2 regions of the Arthrobacter sp. UYCu723 genome follow, and region 2 is predicted to be linked to the other one. Evidence: predicted binding sites of a transcription regulator. Region 2 holds the regulator's gene; the other holds the start of a gene.
What was found. Region 2 encodes LexA, which represses DNA repair genes until DNA is damaged. Its sites were predicted from a motif close to TCGAACANNTGTTCGA; they were not measured.

Region 1 (9,038 bases), 1.7 Mb from region 2:
AGGGCGAGCCGGAGCAGCTGGCGGAGCGCCGGCCATTCGCTGTGCCAGGCACCGTCGGGGCGTTCGTCGTTGAAGTTGGCGGCGGCGAGGTGCAGCTGGGCGGCCTGCCCGGGTGCCTGCAGGGCTGCGCTGCGGATCAGCACGGACAGCACGGGGTTCTGCTTCTGCGGCATGGCCGAGGAGCCTCCCCGGCCGGCGGCGCGCGGCTCGGCCAGCTCGGCGACTTCCGGGCGGCTCAGGAAGAGCACATCGGCGGCGATCTTGCCGGCGGCGTCGGTCACGGCGGCCAGGGCATCGCCCAGTGCGGTGACGGCGAGCCGGTTGGTGTGCCACGGCGCGGGGACGGGCGCGAGGCCCAGTCCGGCGGCCAGACGGTCGGCCAGGTCAAAGGGCGTGACTGCGATGCCGGCGGTCAGCACGGTGCCCGCGGCCAGGGTTCCGGCCGCTCCCCCGGCCTGTACCGGCAGTTCAATGGCCCCCAGCCGGCGCGCCGCGGCGGCCAGTCCGGCGAACCATTGCGCGGCCTTGAGCCCGAATGTGAACGGCAGCGAATGCTGGGTCAGGCTGCGGCCCACGCACAGCGTTTCCGCGTGCTGTTCCGCGAGGGCGGACAGCGCCGAAGTCGCTGCCACGAGCTCGGTGAAGAGCCCGCGGAGGGCGTCCCGGGCCAGCAGCATGAGGGCCGTATCGAGGACGTCCTGGCTGGTCAGCGAGGCGTGTACGGCGAGGTCAGCGCCGATTCCGGTGGTGTCGAGGGCCCGGATCTGGGCACGGAGATCTGCCAGCAGCGGGATCACCGGGTTACCGCCGCCCTGGGCGCGTACGGCGATGTCCGCGACGTCGTATCGGCTCACGTCGGCTGCTGCCGCCACCACGGCGGCGGAACCGGCCGGGGCGAGGGACGCCTCCTCCAAGACCTGGGCCCAGGCGGCCTCGACCTGCAGGATGGCGGCCAGGACTGCCCGGTCCCCGGTCAGCGCCGCCACAAAGGGCGACGCCGACACGGGACTCAGCAGGCCAAAGTCACCGTGCAGGCCGGCGCCGCCGTCGGATTCGAAGGATGTCACTTCGAGGCGTCCTGTGTTTTTGTTCCATGGAAGTCGAGGAACACGGTCTCGCCCTCGCCCTGGAGCCGGAGGTCCCAGGTCAGGCCGCCGTCGGCGTCCCGGCGTGCGATCAGCGTCTGGCGGCGTTCCGGCTCGAGCGAGGACAGCAGCGCGTCTGCGGCCAGGGCCTTCTCGTTTTCCGGCAGGTAGATACGCGTGAAGAGCCGGTTCATCAGGCCGCGGGCGAAGACCGCGACGGAGATGAACGGCGCCGCGCCTTCTTCTGTGGGACCCGGGTTCACCGTCGTGAAGGTGTAGGCCCCGGTGTTGCCCACCGCGCTGCGGCCGAAGCCGGTGAAGGTGTAGCCGTCCCGCACGAGCGAACCCGCGTGCTGCGGGACATTGCCGTCGGCGTCGGCCTGCCAGATTTCCAGGATCGCGTCCGGGATCGGGTGTCCGGCGCCGTCGTAGACCGTGCCCTGCAGCCGGATGGAGCCCGGGGAGCCGGGAGCCAGAAGCTCGCGGTCCTTCGGGTAGGGCAGCGCGTAGCCGTAGAACGGTCCGACGGTCTGTCCGGGAGTGGGGGTGAGTTTGGTGGGGTTACTCATGATCATCACTTTCTGCTCCCAGGGCCTCGTTCTCGGTCCAGGTCCGCTTCGACCCGGTCAGGACAATGTCCCAGTTGTACGCCAGCGCCCATTCGGGCCTGGTCTGCTCGTGGTTGTACGTGGCCACGAGCCGGTCCCGGGCGTCCTGGTCCACGATGGACTGGTAGATCGGGTCCAGCGGGAAGAGCTGGTCCCCGGGGAAGTACATCTGGGTGACGATCCGCTGGGTGAATTCCTGGCCGAACAGCGAGAAGTGGATGTGCGCCGGGCGCCAGGCGTTGAGGTGGTTCTTCCAGGGGTAGGCGCCGGGCTTGATGGTGGTGAAACTGTAGGAGCCGTCGGCACCCGTGATGCAGCGGCCGACGCCGGTGAAGTTCGGGTCGAGGGGGGCCGGGTGCTGGTCCCTCTTGTGGATGTAGCGGCCGGCGGAGTTGGCCTGCCAGATCTCCACGAGCTGCCCGGCCACGGGACGGCCGTCGCCGTCGAGCACGCGGCCCGAGACGACGATGCGTTCGCCCAGCGGTTCCCCGTTGTGCTGGATGGTGAGGTCCGATTCCAGCGCGTGCACGTCCATGTGCCCGAACGCCGGGGAGAACAGCTCGATGGTTTCCGGGTCCGCGTGGTGCAGGTCCTTGGTCGGATGGCGCAGGATGCTGCTGCGGTAGGGCGCGTAGTCCAGCCGGGGCTGGACCTCGGCCGGGGCGGCGTTCTGGAGCGCCTGTGCGTAGGCGTCGCCAAGGGCTTTCATCTCGGCGCTGAGGTCCGCCTGCGACTCCGCGGCGGCATCCAGCGGCGGGTGCGTCGTCGGTGCGGCCCCGGTGGCTTTGTCGGACACGTCCTCGGTGAGCGGATCCGCGTTGTAGACCTCGAGGTTGATCTCTTCAGGCACGGCAGCCTCCTTTTCGTTGGGTGTGGGTACTGGTCGGTTCGGCCAGGGGGTTCGACTCAGGGGGTTCGGCTCAGGGGGTGGGCTTCAGCTGGTGCAGGTGGTCGTACTGGACGGCGTGCCGCACCGGGGCGTTCGGTGCCCCGTAGCCGTCGTAGGCGCCGCGGCGTTCCACCATTTCAAAGAACACGCTGCCGACGGTGGCGGTGTAGAAGTGCAGGAATTCGCCGTCGGCATCGCGGTCGTAGAGCAGGTTGAGCTCCCGGAGGGTGGCCAGGAAAGCCGGCTCCAGGTCGAACCGCGCCTCCAGATCCTCGTAGTAGTTTTCCGGGATCCGCAGGAAGTCCAGGCCGCGGGCCTGGGCGGCGCGGGCCGTCGCCACGAGGTCGTCCACCGCGAAGGCGATGTGTTCCTGGTAGCTCCGGCGCTGGCCGGTGCCGCCGGTCCCTGCCGCGCTCGGCGTGGTCCCTTCCTGCTGGAGCAGCGGGGCCAGGTTCAGCACCAGGCGGACGCCGCGGTCCCGGGTCAGCATCACCTGGGAGCGGATCAGCCCGGTGGGGCTGGCGACTTCGGCGTACGGCTGCGGTTCCAGCGCGAGGGCGCTCGTGTAGAAGAGCACGGCTTCGTCGAAGTGCTGCCAAGGCTGGGCGAGGTTGACGTGGTCGATCACGGCGCCCGGAGCCCCGGCCCGGCCCGCGGCGGGGAGTTCCAGTCCTTCGCCGAATTCCCGGGTCCACGCGGCGGTGCCGTCGGGGCTGCCCTGGCAGAGGAAGATCTCGGTGGAGTCCGGGGCCGCGAAGCCCTGGAAGATCTCCTCGTCGGCCTGGCTCTTGCGCGGCACGGCCGGGGCCTTGAGCTGCTGGGCGCGGGCGGCGGCAATCACCGGGGAATCGACGTCGAACCCCACCGCGGAAATGGCAGCGGAAATGGCAGGGGCGGTGGCCGTCCCGGAACTTTCGGCACCCGCCGACTCTTCGTTGATGATGACGCGGGCGTGACCCATGGTCCACAATTGCACGTTCTTGGTCCGGTGCCGGCCGTTGAACGCGAAGCCGAGCTGGCCCAGCAGGGTCTCCAGCGCGGCGGTGTCCGCAGCCCGGACCTCGGCGAAGTTGAAACCGGCGGGTTCGGCCACCTGCGGGAGCGTGGCCAGTTCCATCGGGTACCGGCGGCGGGTACCCGGGACGAGGCCGGCGGACTGGCCGTCCGGGCCGGCGGCAGCCGGGTTCGCGTCGAGCCACTTGGCGCTTTGTTCCTCCAGCCAGATGAGCGAGCGCATGGCATCCACGGCGGTGCGTTCGACGTCGGACTGGCGGAAGACGTCGTTGAAGACCTCGAGGGAGACCGGTCCGGTGTAGCCGGCCCGGACCACGTGGCCCAGGAATTTGGCGAGTTCGAACTGCCCCTCGCCCGGGAACACGCGGTAGTGCCGGCTCCAGGACAGCACGTCCAAGGACAGCTTCGGCGCATCGGCGACCTGCACGAAGAAGATCTTGTCCGGATTGAAGGACTCGATCGGCGCGGTGTCCCAGTCACGGGACAGGATGTGGAAGGAGTCCAGGCAGGTGCCCAGATTGGGGTGGTCCACCGTCTGCACCAGCCGGTGGGCATGCTCGTAGTCGTTGACATATTTGCCCCACGCGAGCGCCTCGTAGGCCACCTTGATGCCGTGGTCGGCGGCGAGCCCGGCCAGCCGGGAAAGCTGGGCGGCGCGGAGGTCGTCGTCGTCGATGCTGGCGGTGCCCACGTTGGAGCAGACCAGGACGGTGTCCATGCCGAGGCGGGACATCAGCCGGAACTTGGCCTCCGCGCGGCGCAGGTTGGCGGCGAGCAGTTCCTCCGGGACGCTGTCGAAGTCGCGGAACGGCTGGTAGAGATCCAGGCTCAGGCCCAGGTCCGCGGCCATCTTCCGGACGTCCTCCGGGCTCAGCGGGGACGTGACGAGGTCCTGCTCGAAGATCTCGATCCCGTCGAAGCCGGCGACGGCGCAGGCCTGCAACTTCTCCCGCAGCGTGCCGGAGAGGCACACGGTGGCGATTCCGGTGCGCATCAGGCGGCCACCTCTTCCGCGGCGACGAGCTCCAGGAAGTGGGCCCGCATACGCTCCGCATCGGGCTCGAGACCGGTGAAGATCCGGAAGGCGTCGGCAGCCTGGCCGACGGCCATCCGTCCGCCGTCGAGCACCTCGCAGCCCTTCGCCCGGGCCTCGCGGACCAGTTCGGTCTCGATCGGGCGGTAGACGATGTCCGCGACCCAGTGCCGGGACTCCACGTGGGACATGTCCAGCGGAACGCCCGGGTGGGCGGCCATGCCCACCGGGGTGCAGTGCACCAGACCGTCGGCCTGCGGCATCAGCCGCGGCAGCTCCGCCGTCGTCCGGGCCGTGACTTTCTGGTCCGGAAAGAACCCGGCGAGTTCGGTGGCGCGCGCCGCGCAGCGCCCGGCGTCGGTGTCCACGAGCTCGAGTTCTTGGACCCCGGCGGTGAGCAGGGCGTAGGCGACGGCGGACCCGGCACCGCCGGCGCCCAGCTGCACCACGCGGTCCAGCTTGGCGCCGGGCAGGCCCGAGGCCAGGGCCGCGGCGAAGCCGGAGAAATCGGTGTTGTGGCCGACGAATCGGCCGTCCCGGATGGTCACTGTGTTCACCGCGCCGAGGCGCCGGGCGTCGGGCGTGACCTCATCCAGGCATTCCAGGACCAGCTGCTTGCACGGGTGGGTGATGTTCAGCCCGTTGAAGCCGAGGCGCTGCGCGCCGGTGAGGAGCTCGCCCACGGCCGCGCCGGGGAGCCCCAGCTCCAGGAGGTCGATGGGGCGGTAGAGGTACCGGAGGCCCTGGAGGTCGCCTTCGCGTTCGTGCATATAGGGAGTAAGTGACGGCATCACGCCATCACCCACCAGTCCCACGAGGAAGGACTCTGCTCGATTGCTCATCCGTATAGCTCCTTTGACAACGGCACTCGGCCGGCGGGGACGCCCAGGGCGTCGCCGGCGGGCCGGGTGATGGGGATTACTGTAGCGCAAATGTTCACATCTTGCACGGTTGTTCTAGTAGCGAACAGGTGATGACGACTCATGGCCGGCCTCACCGTTGCGGAAGCCTGGCGGACAGCTCCGCCGCTGCTGACTGCAGCAGCGGCACAAGAGCCACGAGGGCCTCCATGCTCATCCGGAAGACCGGTACGGCGGTGGCCAGGGATGCAAAGGCCTGGCCCTGGGAGCTGAAGACCGGGACCGCAATGGCCCGCATGCCCAGCTCGTTCTCCTCGTCCATGGTGGCGTAGCCGCGGCGCCGGACCAGCTCGATCTCTGCCCGGAAGGCCTCACGGTCCGTGATGGAAAACTCGGTCAGCGGCGCCAGCTCCAGGCCTTCCACGAGCTCGGCGCGGGCGGCTTCATCAGCAAAGGCCACCAGCGCCTTGCCCACCGAGGTGGTGTGCAGCGCGCCGAGGTGGCCGGGATCGCTCGTGACCCGGAAGGTCTGCGGCCCGTCCACTTTGTTGACGGTGAGATGGTGGACCCCGTCGCGCACGGACAGGATGGTGGCCTCCCCCGTCTCCTGCGTGACGCGGCGCAGGATGGGCAGGGCCGTGCCGGCAAAGCCGTGGTGGTTGGAAACCCGCTGTCCGAGCTGGAAGACGCGCAGGCCCAGGTGGTAGCGGCGGCCGTCCGGTTCGTAGTCCACAAAACCGTCCCTGGTCAGGGAGCCCAGCAGGCGGTAGGTGGTGCTGAACGGCAGATCTGCCCGGCGGGACAGCTCGGCAGCGCTAGCCCCGCGGGGCTCGTCACCCAGCAGGACCAGCAGGCCCAGGGCTTTGCCCACCATGTCCGTCCGGGAGTCCTCCTTCGGAGACTTGGGGGACTTGGCTGCCGGCGTCGGAGGGGCGTCAGTCTCGGTCGATTCTGTGTCTTGGTTCACACTCATGACTCAATGCTCTCACATAGTGAGAGCTATTTCTAGATGGTGATTATTTTGCTTGACAGGTGACACCGCTCACAGCCATGATTGCTACATCGCACGAGTAGCTCCCACAATGTGGCTACTAGTCCGGGTCTTTCCACGGACCTCCGGCTACCGCACACTTGAATCATGCGGCGGCTGAGACCTTCCTGATCCATCCGCGACAATGTCGTCACACCAAAGGAACACATGAGCCAGACACTCCCGTCCACGACGCCGGGCACTGCCGCACCGGCCGGGACACCGAAAAAGGCGGCCCTCGCCAGCTTCCTGGGCAGCGCCGTCGAGTATTACGACTTCTTCATCTTCGGCTCCGCCGCCGCCCTGATCTTCCCCAAGGTTTTCTTCCCGGACGCCGACGCCAACGCGGCGATCATGTCCTTCGCAACCTTCGGCTTCGCCTACGTCGCCCGGCCGGTCGGCGCCGTCATCCTGGGCCACTTCGGTGACCGGGTGGGCCGGCGGAAGGTCCTCATGTTCACGCTGCTGCTGATGGGCGCGTCGACCTTCCTGATCGGCTGCCTGCCGGACTTCAAGACCGTCGGCTGGTGGGCCCCCGTCCTTCTGGTGCTGGCGCGTCTCTGCCAGGGTCTGTCCGCAGCCGGCGAGCAGGCCGGCGCCTCTTCCATGACGCTGGAGCATGCCCCGGATAACCGCCGCTCCTTCTTCACCTCCTGGACGCTCACGGGCACCCAGGGCGGCCAGATCCTCGCGGCCCTCGTCTTCATTCCGGTCCTGGCCCTGCCTGACGAGATCAAATACGGCATCGGCTGGCGCATCCCGTTCTGGCTCAGCGCCGTCGTCGTTGTGGTTGCGTTCTTCATCCGCCGGACGCTGCACGAGCCGCCGGCCTTCGAGGCAGCCCAAAAGTCCGCCCAGATCTCCAAGCTCCCCGTCGCCGACCTCCTCAAGGACCACTGGCGCGATGTCCTCCGCGTGGTCGCCTGCGCCTTCATCGCCGCAGTCTCCACCGTGTTCGGCACGCTCGCCATCAGCTACGCCAAGAACGTCGCCGGTGTGGACGGCACCACCACGCTGTGGCTCGTTGTCGGCGCCAACCTGGTCGCCCTGGGCACGCAGCCGCTGTTCGGCAAGCTTGCGGACCGGATCGGCCGCAAGCCGGTGTTCATCTACGGTGCCCTGGTCAGCGCGGTCCTGACGCCGTTGTTCCTGCTGAGCCTGGAGTCCGGCAGCGTCCCGCTGATGTTCCTCGCCGCGATCGGCTTCTTCTCCTTCGGTTACGCGGCCTCCAACGCCGTCTGGCCGTCCTTCTACGCCGAAATGTTCAGCACCAGGGTCCGCTTCTCCGGCCTGGCGATCGGCACCCAGCTCGGCTTCCTGATGGCCGGCTTTGCCCCGGCGATCGTGGCAGCCATGGGCGGCATAAAGCCCGGCGGTTGGGTGCAGATCAGCATCTTCACCGCGGTCATCTGCGTCATCTCTGCCGTCTCGGCACTGACCGCCAAGGAAACGTTCAAGGTCCCCACCCAGGAACTCGGACTGCGTTAAGGCTCAACGGCAACACCTACGACGGCGGTCCGCCCTTCCCGGGACGGGCCGCCGTCTGCGTTGGCGCGAGTGTCTAGCGGCCGCCGGTTTCCAGCACCTGGGCCAGGTCATAGGAGACCGGCTCCTCGAGCTGTTCATAGGTGCAGGAGCGCGGATCACGGTCCGGGCGCCAGCGCACGAACTGCGCCGTGTGGCGGAACCTCACGCCTTCCATGTGGTCGTATTTCACTTCCACGACGCGTTCCGGGCGGAGCGGTGTGAAGGACAGGTCCTTGCCCCCGCTCCACCGGCTGCCCTCCGCATTCCGCGGCGTCCGGGCGCCCTCCTCCTGCCGGGCCGGGGTCCACGGGTGGTCCTCGAGGCCGGTGACGAGGGGCTGGAGCTCCTCGAAGAGGTCCTTGCGGCGCTGCATCGGGAAGGCGCCCACCACACCCACATTGGCGAGGACGCCGTCGTCGTCGTAAAGGCCCAGCAGCAACGACCCGATGCGGTCCGGCCCGGACGTGTGCACCCGGTACCCGGCGAGGACGCAGTCCGCGGTGCGTTCATGCTTGATCTTGACCATGGCGCGTTTATCCGGCTGGTACGTACCGTCCAGGGCTTTGGCCACGATCCCGTCCAGGCCGGCCCCTTCAAACTGGCTGAACCACTGCCCGGCGGTCTCCCGGTCCCGGGTCGCGGGCGTCAGATGGATGGGCGCGGCACTCCCGGCCAGCGCCCGTTCCAGCGCGCCGCGCCGCTCGGAAAAGGGCCGCGCGGTGAAGTCCTCCTCAGCCAGCGCCAGCAGATCAAACGCCACAAAACTCGCCGGAATCTCCTCGGCCAGCAGCCGCACCCTGCTTGCGGCCGGATGGATGCGCTGCTGGAGCGCATCGAAGTCGAGCCGGTCCCCGGAAGCGCCCACCAGGATGATTTCACCGTCGACCACACAGCGCGGCGGCAGGTTCGCCTTGAGCGCTTCAACCAGCTCCGGGAAGTAACGGGTCAGGGGTTTACCGTTGCGGCTGCCGATCTCCACCTCCTCACCGTCG
Region 2 (9,038 bases):
AAGGCCTGGAGGATCTGCTGGAGCACCTCGTTGGAGCCGTTCGCTGCCCAGATGTGCTCCGCGCCCAGCCCGTGACCGAGGTATTCCGCCAGGGCTTCGCGCAGTTCCGTGAACTCGCGGTCCGGATACCGGTTCAGGCCGGCCGCTGCCTCTGTTACGGCCGCGGCGATGGCCGCTCGGACGTCCGCCGGCACACCGTGGGTGTTCTCGTTGACGTTGAGCAGGATGGGGACGTCCAGCTGGGGTGCCCCGTAGGGGCTCATTCCCCGCAGATTGGTCCGGAGGGGAAGTCGGTTCAGGCGCTCTAACTGGTCAGTCACTTCAGTAGTTTAAGTGAGACGGCGGCGGGCCCTGAAACTGTGACGGCTCGGGCCAGGTCCGTCGGCGCCTTGGCGGCTGCTTGGTACGCGACGTTCCCGGGGCCGGAAGACTACTGGGCTGGACTACTGGGCCGGGACGAAGAGCGTCTGGCCGGGCAGGACGCGGGCGGCATCGAGGTTGTTGAGCTGGACGATGTCGGCGACGATGTCGCGGGGGTCGCGCCCGGGTGCCACGGTCCCGGCGATGGCCCACAGCGATTCCCCGGGCTGCACCGTGACAGAGACGGTGGGGGTCAGTGACAGCTCCTCAACAGATTCGGAAGCCTTGGCAGGTGCATTCAGGAAGCCGCTGAAGGAAAGGATCAGGGCGGCCAGCAGGATCAACGGCACTCCGAAGAAGACGAACCGGCCCCGCCTGGTCAGCCGCAGGGGTGCCTGCTTGGTGCGGGACGCACCGCCGGCCGGAGCGGCCGGACGGAACGAAACCCGAGGTACGGACCGGCCATACCCGCCGGATGCGTCATGGCCGAAAGTGTCGTGAAACGCGCTTGATGCTGACATGAACTGAGCCCTCCTGGACCATACTGTGCCGCCCGGTGTACTCCACGTACCTGCCGCCAACCGGCCTAACCTTCGAACATAGAACCGAACAAACGCCCTCATCCAACTGCGATACTCTCATCCAGCCCCCGGAGGTTCGAACACATCTTCGAACTTCACCTGTCCAGTTTTAGCACCTATTAACGAACATTGTCGAGACTCGCTAGAACAAATGTTTGAAAAAACTGTGTGGCTGGCCTACGTTTGAGTCACAGGACAACCACTTCTGCAGTCGATCATCAGTAGTTGATCAGCGGGGTCTGACATTCAGGCCGGAAGGTCCCGGTAACTGCCGCAAGGCAGCCGGGCGGATTGGAAAGGCATTGGCGAATATGGCAGCACCAGCCACCGGCGGCCGGGCGTCCCAACGGAGCCCGCAGTCAGCCAGGCCTCCCAAGAGCCTGACCGTCCGGCAGAAGAAGATCCTCGAAACCATCCAGCGTTCGGTGACGGACAACGGCTACCCTCCCTCCATGCGCGAGATTGGCGACACCGTGGGACTGGCGAGTCTCTCCAGCGTGACGCACCAGCTCTCCCAACTCGAGAAGCTCGGCTACCTGCGGCGGGATCCCAAGCGGCCGCGCGCCATGGAAGTGCTCATGCCGTTGACCCTTGACGAGGGCAGCTCCAAGGTCTCGGGAGTGGCGAAGTCCAGCGGCCTGCGTGCCGTGGGCGGGCTGTCCGTCTCGGAACTGGCCAGCGCTACGGATACCGCAATGGTCCCCCTCGTCGGCCGTATCGCGGCCGGTGGCCCCATCCTCGCGGACCAGGTTGTGGAAGACGTCATGCCGTTGCCGCGCCAGCTGGTGGGCCACGGAGAGCTCTTCATGTTGAAGGTGGCGGGCGACTCGATGATCGATGCCGCCATCTGCGACGGCGACTGGGTGGTGGTGCGCCGGCAGGGTGACGCCGTGAACGGCGACATTGTTGCCGCACTGCTGGACGACGAGGCCACGGTCAAGACGTTCCGCCAGCGCGACGGCCACACCTGGCTGTTGCCCCAGAACACGCAGTACGAGCCAATCCTCGGCGACCACGCCGTCATTATGGGCAAGGTCGTCTCGGTCTTGCGCTCCCTCTAGCACCTGCCACACAGAGCCCCGCCGGCGTCCCCCGGACGGGGGATGCCGGCGGGGCCCAACACATTCCCTGCTGCGGGGTGCTCCGTCCGCCTACTTGGCGGTCTGCGCCGACTCCTTGTAGAGCCGTTCCAAAGCCGCCATGGCAATTGCCGGATCGGTGGTCGGCCAGAACGGCGGCAGAGCGGCCCGGAGGAATCCCCCGTAGCGTTCCGTGGACAGCCGCGAATCCAGCACCGCCACGACTCCCTTGTCCGTCGTCGTGCGGATCAGCCGTCCGGCTCCCTGGGCCAGCCGGATCGCGGCGTGGGTTGCGGACACACTCATGAATCCGTTGCCGCCGGCCTGGGCCACCGCGCGGGAGCGCGCTGTCATGAGCGGGTCATCCGGCCGCGGGAACGGAATCCTGTCGATGACTACGAGCCGGCAGGAGCCCCCCGGGACGTCGACGCCCTGCCACAGGGACATGGTGCCGAAGAGGCAGGTGTCCGGTTCATCGGCGAACTGGCGCACGAGCGCCGTCATGGTCGAATCCCCCTGGCACAGAATGGTCATGTCCAGCCGGGGGCGCATCGCCTCGGCGGCGTCCTCGGCAGCCCGCCGGGACGAGAAGAGGCACAGTGCCCCTCCGCCGGAAGCCCGGATCAGTTTTTCCAGCTCGTCCAGCGCCTCCGGGGACGTGCCGCGGCCGGGCTTGGGCAGGTGCTTGGCAACATAGAGGATGCCCTGCTTGGGGTAGTCGAAGGGCGAGCCGACGTCGACTCCGGTCCAGCTGGGCGCGCCGGGGCCTACCAGGCCCAGACCTCCGGCCGCCGGTTCGAAGGCGGAGCCGATGGCCAGGGTGGCCGAGGTCAGGATGACCGTGTGGTCCGCGAACAGACCCTCGCGGAGCCGTCCGGCGACGCTCAGCGGGGCCACGTTGATCAGGGCCGGTGCGCTCTCGTCCGGCTGGGAGTATCCCTGCGCAGGGTCGAAAGTGCTGTTCCGGGAAAACCAGACCACCTCGCGGTTTTCGCGGGCAGCGAGCAGCCGTTCGCAGAGTTCCAGGATGACCATGAGGCGGGAGCGCGCGAGCTGGCGCCCGCCGTCGGCGGTGTTGGCGCTGTCCCCCTTGGAATCGGAGAGCGCGGCGCGGCAGGCGTCACGCAGCTGGTCCACGGAGTCGAGCTGCTCGCTGTTGAGCCCGTTGGGCATCAGCCCGCTGGGGACGCCTTCAATGGCAAGCTCGAGGTTGGACGCGGCGTTGTTGAGCGCGTCCACCGTGATGCCGGTGTGCTTCCGGGCCCCGGAGGCGGCGACATGCACCATTGCCACGGAGAGCTGGCCGGACACGGCCCCGGTGACGCGGTCCTGCAGCTCGTGCGCCTCGTCCACCACCACGACGTCGTACTCGGGCAGCACGGCGAGGCCTTCGAAGGCGCTGACCGCCAGCATGGCGTGGTTGGTGACGACGACGTCGGCGTCGGCAGCGTTCTGCCGGGCCAGTTCGCTGAAGCATTCGGCCGCCAGGGGGCACTTCTGCGCGCCGAGGCATTCCATCGACGTGACGGAGACCTGGCGCCAGGCGCGGTCCGTCACACCGGGCATGAGCTCGTCACGGTCCCCGGTGGCGGTCTCCTCGGCCCATTCGCGCAGCCGGACGACTTCCTTGCCGAGCTGGGAGGAAGGGCCGCCCATGGCGGCAGCGAAGTGCGGCACGGACGTGTCCTCGCCGAGGGAGAAGAGCTGGCCCTCGGAGGGTTCTTCGGAAGGGAAGCCTCCCTCGAGCTTGTGTTTGCACACATAGTTGGAGCGGCCCTTGACGAGGGCCACCTTGACCGGGCGGTCCAGGGCAGGGGTGATGGTCTTGAGCAGCCTGGGCAGGTCGCGGCCCACGATCTGGGTCTGCAGGGCCAGCGTGGCGGTGGAGACGAGGGTGGGTTTGTCACTGACAAGGGAATGCGCGATCAGCGGGATCAGGTAGGCCAAGGACTTGCCAGTGCCGGTGCCGGCCTGGACCAGCAGATGGTCGCCGGTGTCGATTGCCTGCGCCACCTGCCGGGCCATCTCGTGCTGGCCGCTGCGGCTCTGTCCGCCCATGCCTGACACCGCCCTGTCGAGCAGATCGATCACGAACTCCTCGCCGGGTGGTCCGCCGGTTCCTGCTGAACCCTTGCCTGCTGAACCCTTGCCTGATGAAGCCTTGCCTGCTGAAGCCTTTCCGCCGGACGCGTCCCCTTCCGGGTCCTCCCCCGCCGGGCGGTTCGCGTCCGGGTCCCCCCCGGCCACCGCTGCCTCAGTCATTGCTGATGAACGAATCCAGTTCAGCGGCCAGGCCCTCGCGCACCATCACGACGGCGCGGGTGCCGGTCTCCTCGTGGTCGAGGCTGAGGATCTCGGCGTCGGTCTCGTGCAGTTTGTTGAGCAGGTCCCCACGGTTGTACGGGATCATCAGTTCCAGCTTCACGCTGGGCCGCGGGATGCCCTCGCTGATGGCCTTGAGCAGTTCCGGGATGCCCTCGCCGGTGCGTGCCGACACCACAATGTGGCGCGGTTCGCGCTGCTTGAGCCGTTCGATCACGAACGGGTCGGCGGCGTCGGCCTTGTTCAGGACGATGATTTCCGGCACCTTGCGGGCGTCGACCTCGCTGAAGACCTTGCGGACGGCGGCAATCTGGCCCTCCGGATCCGGGTGGGAGACGTCGACGACGTGCAGGATCAGGTCCGAGTCGGCAATCTCTTCCAGGGTGGAGCGGAAAGCCTCCACGAGCTGGGTGGGCAGCGAGCGGACGAACCCCACGGTGTCGGCGAGGGTGTAGCCCAGTCCGTCCGAGGTTTCGGCCTTGCGGACCGTCGGGTCGAGGGTGGCGAACAGTGCGTTCTCCACCAGGACGCCGGCGTCGGTCAGCCGGTTCAGCAGTGACGACTTGCCGGCGTTGGTGTAGCCGGCGATTGCCACCGAGGGCACTGCATTACGACGGCGGTTGGCGCGCTTCGTTTCCCGGGCTGGCTTCATCGCGGCGATCTCGCGCCGCAGCTTGGCCATCCGGGTGCGGATCCGGCGCCGGTCCAGTTCGATCTTGGTTTCACCGGGACCACGCGAGCCCATGCCGGCACCGGCGCCGCCCACCTGCCCACCGGCCTGGCGGGACATCGAATCACCCCAGCCGCGCAGGCGCGGGAGCAGGTATTCGAGCTGGGCCAGTTCGACCTGGGCCTTGCCTTCGCGGCTCTTGGCGTGCTGCGCGAAGATGTCGAGGATCAGGGCCGTGCGGTCGATGACCTTGACCTTGACAATGTCTTCCAGGCTGCGGCGCTGGGACGGAGCCAGTTCGGCGTCGACCACGACGGTGTCCGCGCCGGTGGACATCACGATGTCCTTGAGTTCCTGGGCCTTACCGGAGCCAAGGAAGGTGCCCGGATCGGGCTTCTGGCGGCGCTGCACAATCCCATCGAGGACCTCCGAGCCGGCGGTCTCGGCCAGGGCGGCGAGTTCGCGCAGCGAGTTCTCGGCGTCGGCGAGGGTGCCTTCAGTCCAGAGACCGGCGAGGACGACGCGTTCGAGGCGCAGTTGCCGGTATTCGACCTCGGTGACGTCTTCCAGTTCGGTGGACAGGCTGCCGGTACGGCGCAGTGCGTGCCGTTCCTCAAGGTCCTGCTGGTCGCCGTCGTAGTTGCTGTGTTCCTCGTCCGGCCGTGAGATCGCCTGGGCCTTGCCGAGCACCGACTTGGACTCGCCGGCGGCCGGGGACGCCTTCCGGGCAGGGGTTTCCTTGGAGAGGATCCGGTCGATGACAGCTTGGATTTCCGCAGGACTCATGTCCTGGGCTGCTGAATCGGGTCCGGTGTTGGGCTGACTGGTCATGGTCTCCTTTGAAGGTTCGGCAATTTCAGAATAGTGCCGATCGGTGCCGTGTGGGGCGGAATTCGCGCTGGGCTGACGACTATTGGTCAAACGGGCCTCCTGGGATGCCCGCGGCGGCGGTGCCGGGGCAGGGTGGGCTCCGGGTGGGAGCGGGAGAAGTGGGCGGAAACTAAGGACCGATCCTGGCGGATCAGGCCGCTTTCGAGGGATGTTCATTCGCTGAGCATTGCGGGACTCCAAGTGATGCGGGCGCCGGACAGGGAAGGAATCACTGGATTGGGCGCGCTGCACGAAAGAAACTTGCGGAAGGTAGGGACCTGCGTCGCTGCGGGGACGGGACTTAACCCGTGCCGGCTACTTGAAGTTCAAGAACATGCCTCAAAGACTAGCAGACTGTCATTCTGCCCGGACCGGCAGGCGCCCGGCGGGGCGGCCACTGCTTCCCGGCGGGTTCGCATCGGGGTTCGCATCGGTTTCCCATCGGTTCCCATCGGTTTCCCCTGCGGTTCCCATCGGTTTCCCATACAGGTCGAGGGCCAACTAATCTGGCCAGTTATGGAGTCTGCACACTATTTCAGCGCCCAGCCGGCCGGGCCGTTCACCCGCAAGCCACTGACCGTGGAGCTTGCCGGTGAGACACGCCACCTGCAGACCGCCTCGGGAATCTTCAGCCCGGACGGCATCGACAAGGGAACGGCCGTGTTGCTGGCCGATGTGCCCTCCCCTGCGCCACAGGGAAACCTTCTGGACATCGGCTGCGGCTGGGGCCCGATCGCGCTGACCATGGCGCTGCGGGCACCTCATTCACGCGTCTGCGCGGTGGATGTGAACGAGCGCTGCGTGACGCTGACGAACGAGAACGCGGCGCTCCTGGGGCTGGGAAATCTCACAGCCAGCACACCCGACGCCGTCGATCCGGAGCTGCGTTTCGACACCATCTGGTCCAACCCGCCGATCCGGATCGGCAAAGACGAGCTTCATGCCCTGCTGCTCCTGTGGCTGCCGCGGCTGGCCGAGGGCGGCTCGGCCTGGCTCGTGGTGCAGAAGAACCTGGGGTCCGATTCGCTTCAGCGCTGGCTTGCCGCCGAGCTGGACAGCAGCTTCACCGTGACGCGCGAGAGCACCTCGAAGTCGTTCCGCATCCTGCGGGTCAGGAAAGCGTCCCGCTAGCCACGAGCACGGCCGGGCCGCTGAGCTCGACATGCTCGTGGCCTTCGGTGCCGAGGAAGAATTTCACGCCGACGACACCGCCTGGCACGTGGACGTTCCAGACGTCCGGGGCGCCCTGGCCGGCCCAGTGGCGGATCGCGACGGCGGCCGCGCAGGCGCCGGTGCCACAGGACTGGGTTTCGCCCACACCCCGCTCGTGAACGCGCATGGTGATGGTTCCGACGCCGTCGTGCACCAGCGGCTCGGAGGGCACAACAAACTCGACGTTGGTGCCGTGGGGCGGCGTCGGATCCACATGGGGAGCGGTGAACAGCTGCGTGGCCTCGAGCTCTGCCAGTTCGGCCAGTGCAACGACGGTATGCGGGTTGCCCATGCTCACGGACAGAGCGGGCCGCGCGACCTCAAGTCCTGTGGCGCTGACCAGCGAATCCATGGCCCGCGCGGTGGCCTCGCCCGGGAAGATGAACTCCCAGGGGCCCATGTCGACGGCGTACCCTGCCGCGGTGCGGACAATCGTCTTGGCCCCGCCGCGGGTGCCGATGGTCAGGGATTCCCCGGCGGGCAGCTCGACGAGGCCTTCGGCGATCAGGAAGTGCACAAAGACGCGGACCCCGTTGCCGCACATTTCCGAGAGCGAGCCGTCGCCGTTGCGGTAGTCCATGAACCATTCGGCGTCCGGGTGCTCCGTGAGCAGCTCCTGGCCTTCCGGGAGCAGCCGTGAGGGGACGGCGCGGATCAGGCCGTCTCCGCCGATGCCGCGGTGGCGGTCGCACAGTGCTGCGACCTGCTCCGGGGTGACGGACAGGGTGCCGTTCGGGTCGGCGAGGAGCACAAAGTCATTGCCCGTGCCGTGTCCTTTGGAGAATTTGAGTCCGCTCAGGGCCGCAGTATTGGCTTCTGCGTTTCGGTCAACGGCTGCGGCGAGGGTTTCATCCATGATTCAAGGTTACCGGTCCCGGATGGCCGGGGCGGCACAGTGCGGCGGCCTTGGTCACGAGGCCGGGATCCTGCCAGTCCAGCCAGTGGATGCGGGGGTCCGCCCGGAACCAGGTCAGCTGGCGGCGGGCGAACTGCCGGGTCGCGACGATGGTCTCCTCGGCCGCCTGTTCGAGGCCGGCCTCGCCGTCGAGGACCCGGAGGAACTGGGCGTAGCCGAGGGCCCGCGGGGCGGTCCTGCCCAGCCGGAGCCCGGCCCCATCAAGCCGCCGGACCTCTTCGAGCAACCCCTGGTCCACCATGGCGTGGACGCGGCGGGCGAGCCGCTCCCTGAGCAGTTCGCGGTCCACCTCGAGGCCGATCTGGACGGCAGGCTGGAAATACTCGCGGGTGGGCATGAAGGAACTGAAGGGCCGCCCGGTCAGTTCGTGGACCTCGAGGGCTCGGATGATGCGGCGGGCATCGCCGAGCCGGCCGGCGGACACCGGATCCACGGTCTCCAGCCGGGCCCGCAACGGGGCGGGGCCGTCCGCTTCCAGTTCCGCCTCCAGCCGGCGGCGGATGGCAGGATCGGTGCCAGGGAATTCCAGCACGTCAAGGGCGGCGCGGACGTAGAGCCCGGAGCCGCCGGCGAGGATGGCGCGCTTGCCGCGGGTATGGATGTCCGTGATGAGCGCGCGGACCTGCTGCTGGAAGTCCGAGACGCTGGCTTCCTCGGTCACGTCCAGGATGTCCAGGATGTGGTGCGGCACCCCCCTGCGTTCGGCGTCGGTGATCTTGGCAGTGCCGATGTCCATGCCGCGGTAGAACTGCATGGAATCGGCGTTGATGACTTCGCCGTCGAGCTCCAGCGCGAGCGAGACGGCAAGGTCGGACTTGCCGGAACCGGTCGGCCCGACGACGGCTATCACCGGCGGTGCGTCCCGCACTGCGACGGCCTGAGTGTCCTCCTGTGCCTTGCCGGCCGGAATGCCCTCCGGACCTGCCACGGGCTAGCGGCCGCGGACCGGTAGGGTGGGCATGCCCAAAGACACACCCGTCCTGCCGGAGGCGGCCCCCGGCGCCGGCGCGCCGCAGGAGTCGGCCTGG

Region 1: a site for LexA is predicted at 5,573-5,588, ahead of ACVWZ8_RS08535 (shikimate dehydrogenase). Genes of this name have one in related genera too.

Annotation. Positions count from the first base shown of each region.
Region 1 is NZ_JBSSBW010000001.1:1,822,226-1,831,263, reverse strand. It holds gene ACVWZ8_RS08555 (lyase family protein) at 1-1,067, opposite strand, end outside; gene pcaG (protocatechuate 3,4-dioxygenase subunit alpha) at 1,064-1,654, opposite strand; gene pcaH (protocatechuate 3,4-dioxygenase subunit beta) at 1,647-2,543, opposite strand; gene ACVWZ8_RS08540 (bifunctional sugar phosphate isomerase/epimerase/4-hydroxyphenylpyruvate dioxygenase family protein) at 2,614-4,590, opposite strand; gene ACVWZ8_RS08535 (shikimate dehydrogenase) at 4,590-5,471, opposite strand; gene ACVWZ8_RS08530 (IclR family transcriptional regulator) at 5,623-6,462, opposite strand; gene ACVWZ8_RS08525 (MFS transporter) at 6,688-8,007, shown strand; gene ACVWZ8_RS08520 (ATP-dependent DNA ligase) at 8,081-9,038, opposite strand, start outside.
Region 2 is NZ_JBSSBW010000001.1:127,383-136,420, forward strand. It holds gene ACVWZ8_RS00575 (histidinol-phosphate transaminase) at 1-320, opposite strand, end outside; gene ACVWZ8_RS00580 (LysM peptidoglycan-binding domain-containing protein) at 444-881, opposite strand; gene lexA (transcriptional repressor LexA) at 1,253-2,002, shown strand; gene ACVWZ8_RS00590 (ATP-dependent DNA helicase) at 2,093-4,282, opposite strand; gene hflX (GTPase HflX) at 4,275-5,843, opposite strand; gene ACVWZ8_RS00600 (class I SAM-dependent methyltransferase) at 6,399-7,013, shown strand; gene dapF (diaminopimelate epimerase) at 6,994-7,950, opposite strand; gene miaA (tRNA (adenosine(37)-N6)-dimethylallyltransferase MiaA) at 7,943-8,878, opposite strand; gene miaB (tRNA (N6-isopentenyl adenosine(37)-C2)-methylthiotransferase MiaB) at 8,942-9,038, opposite strand, start outside.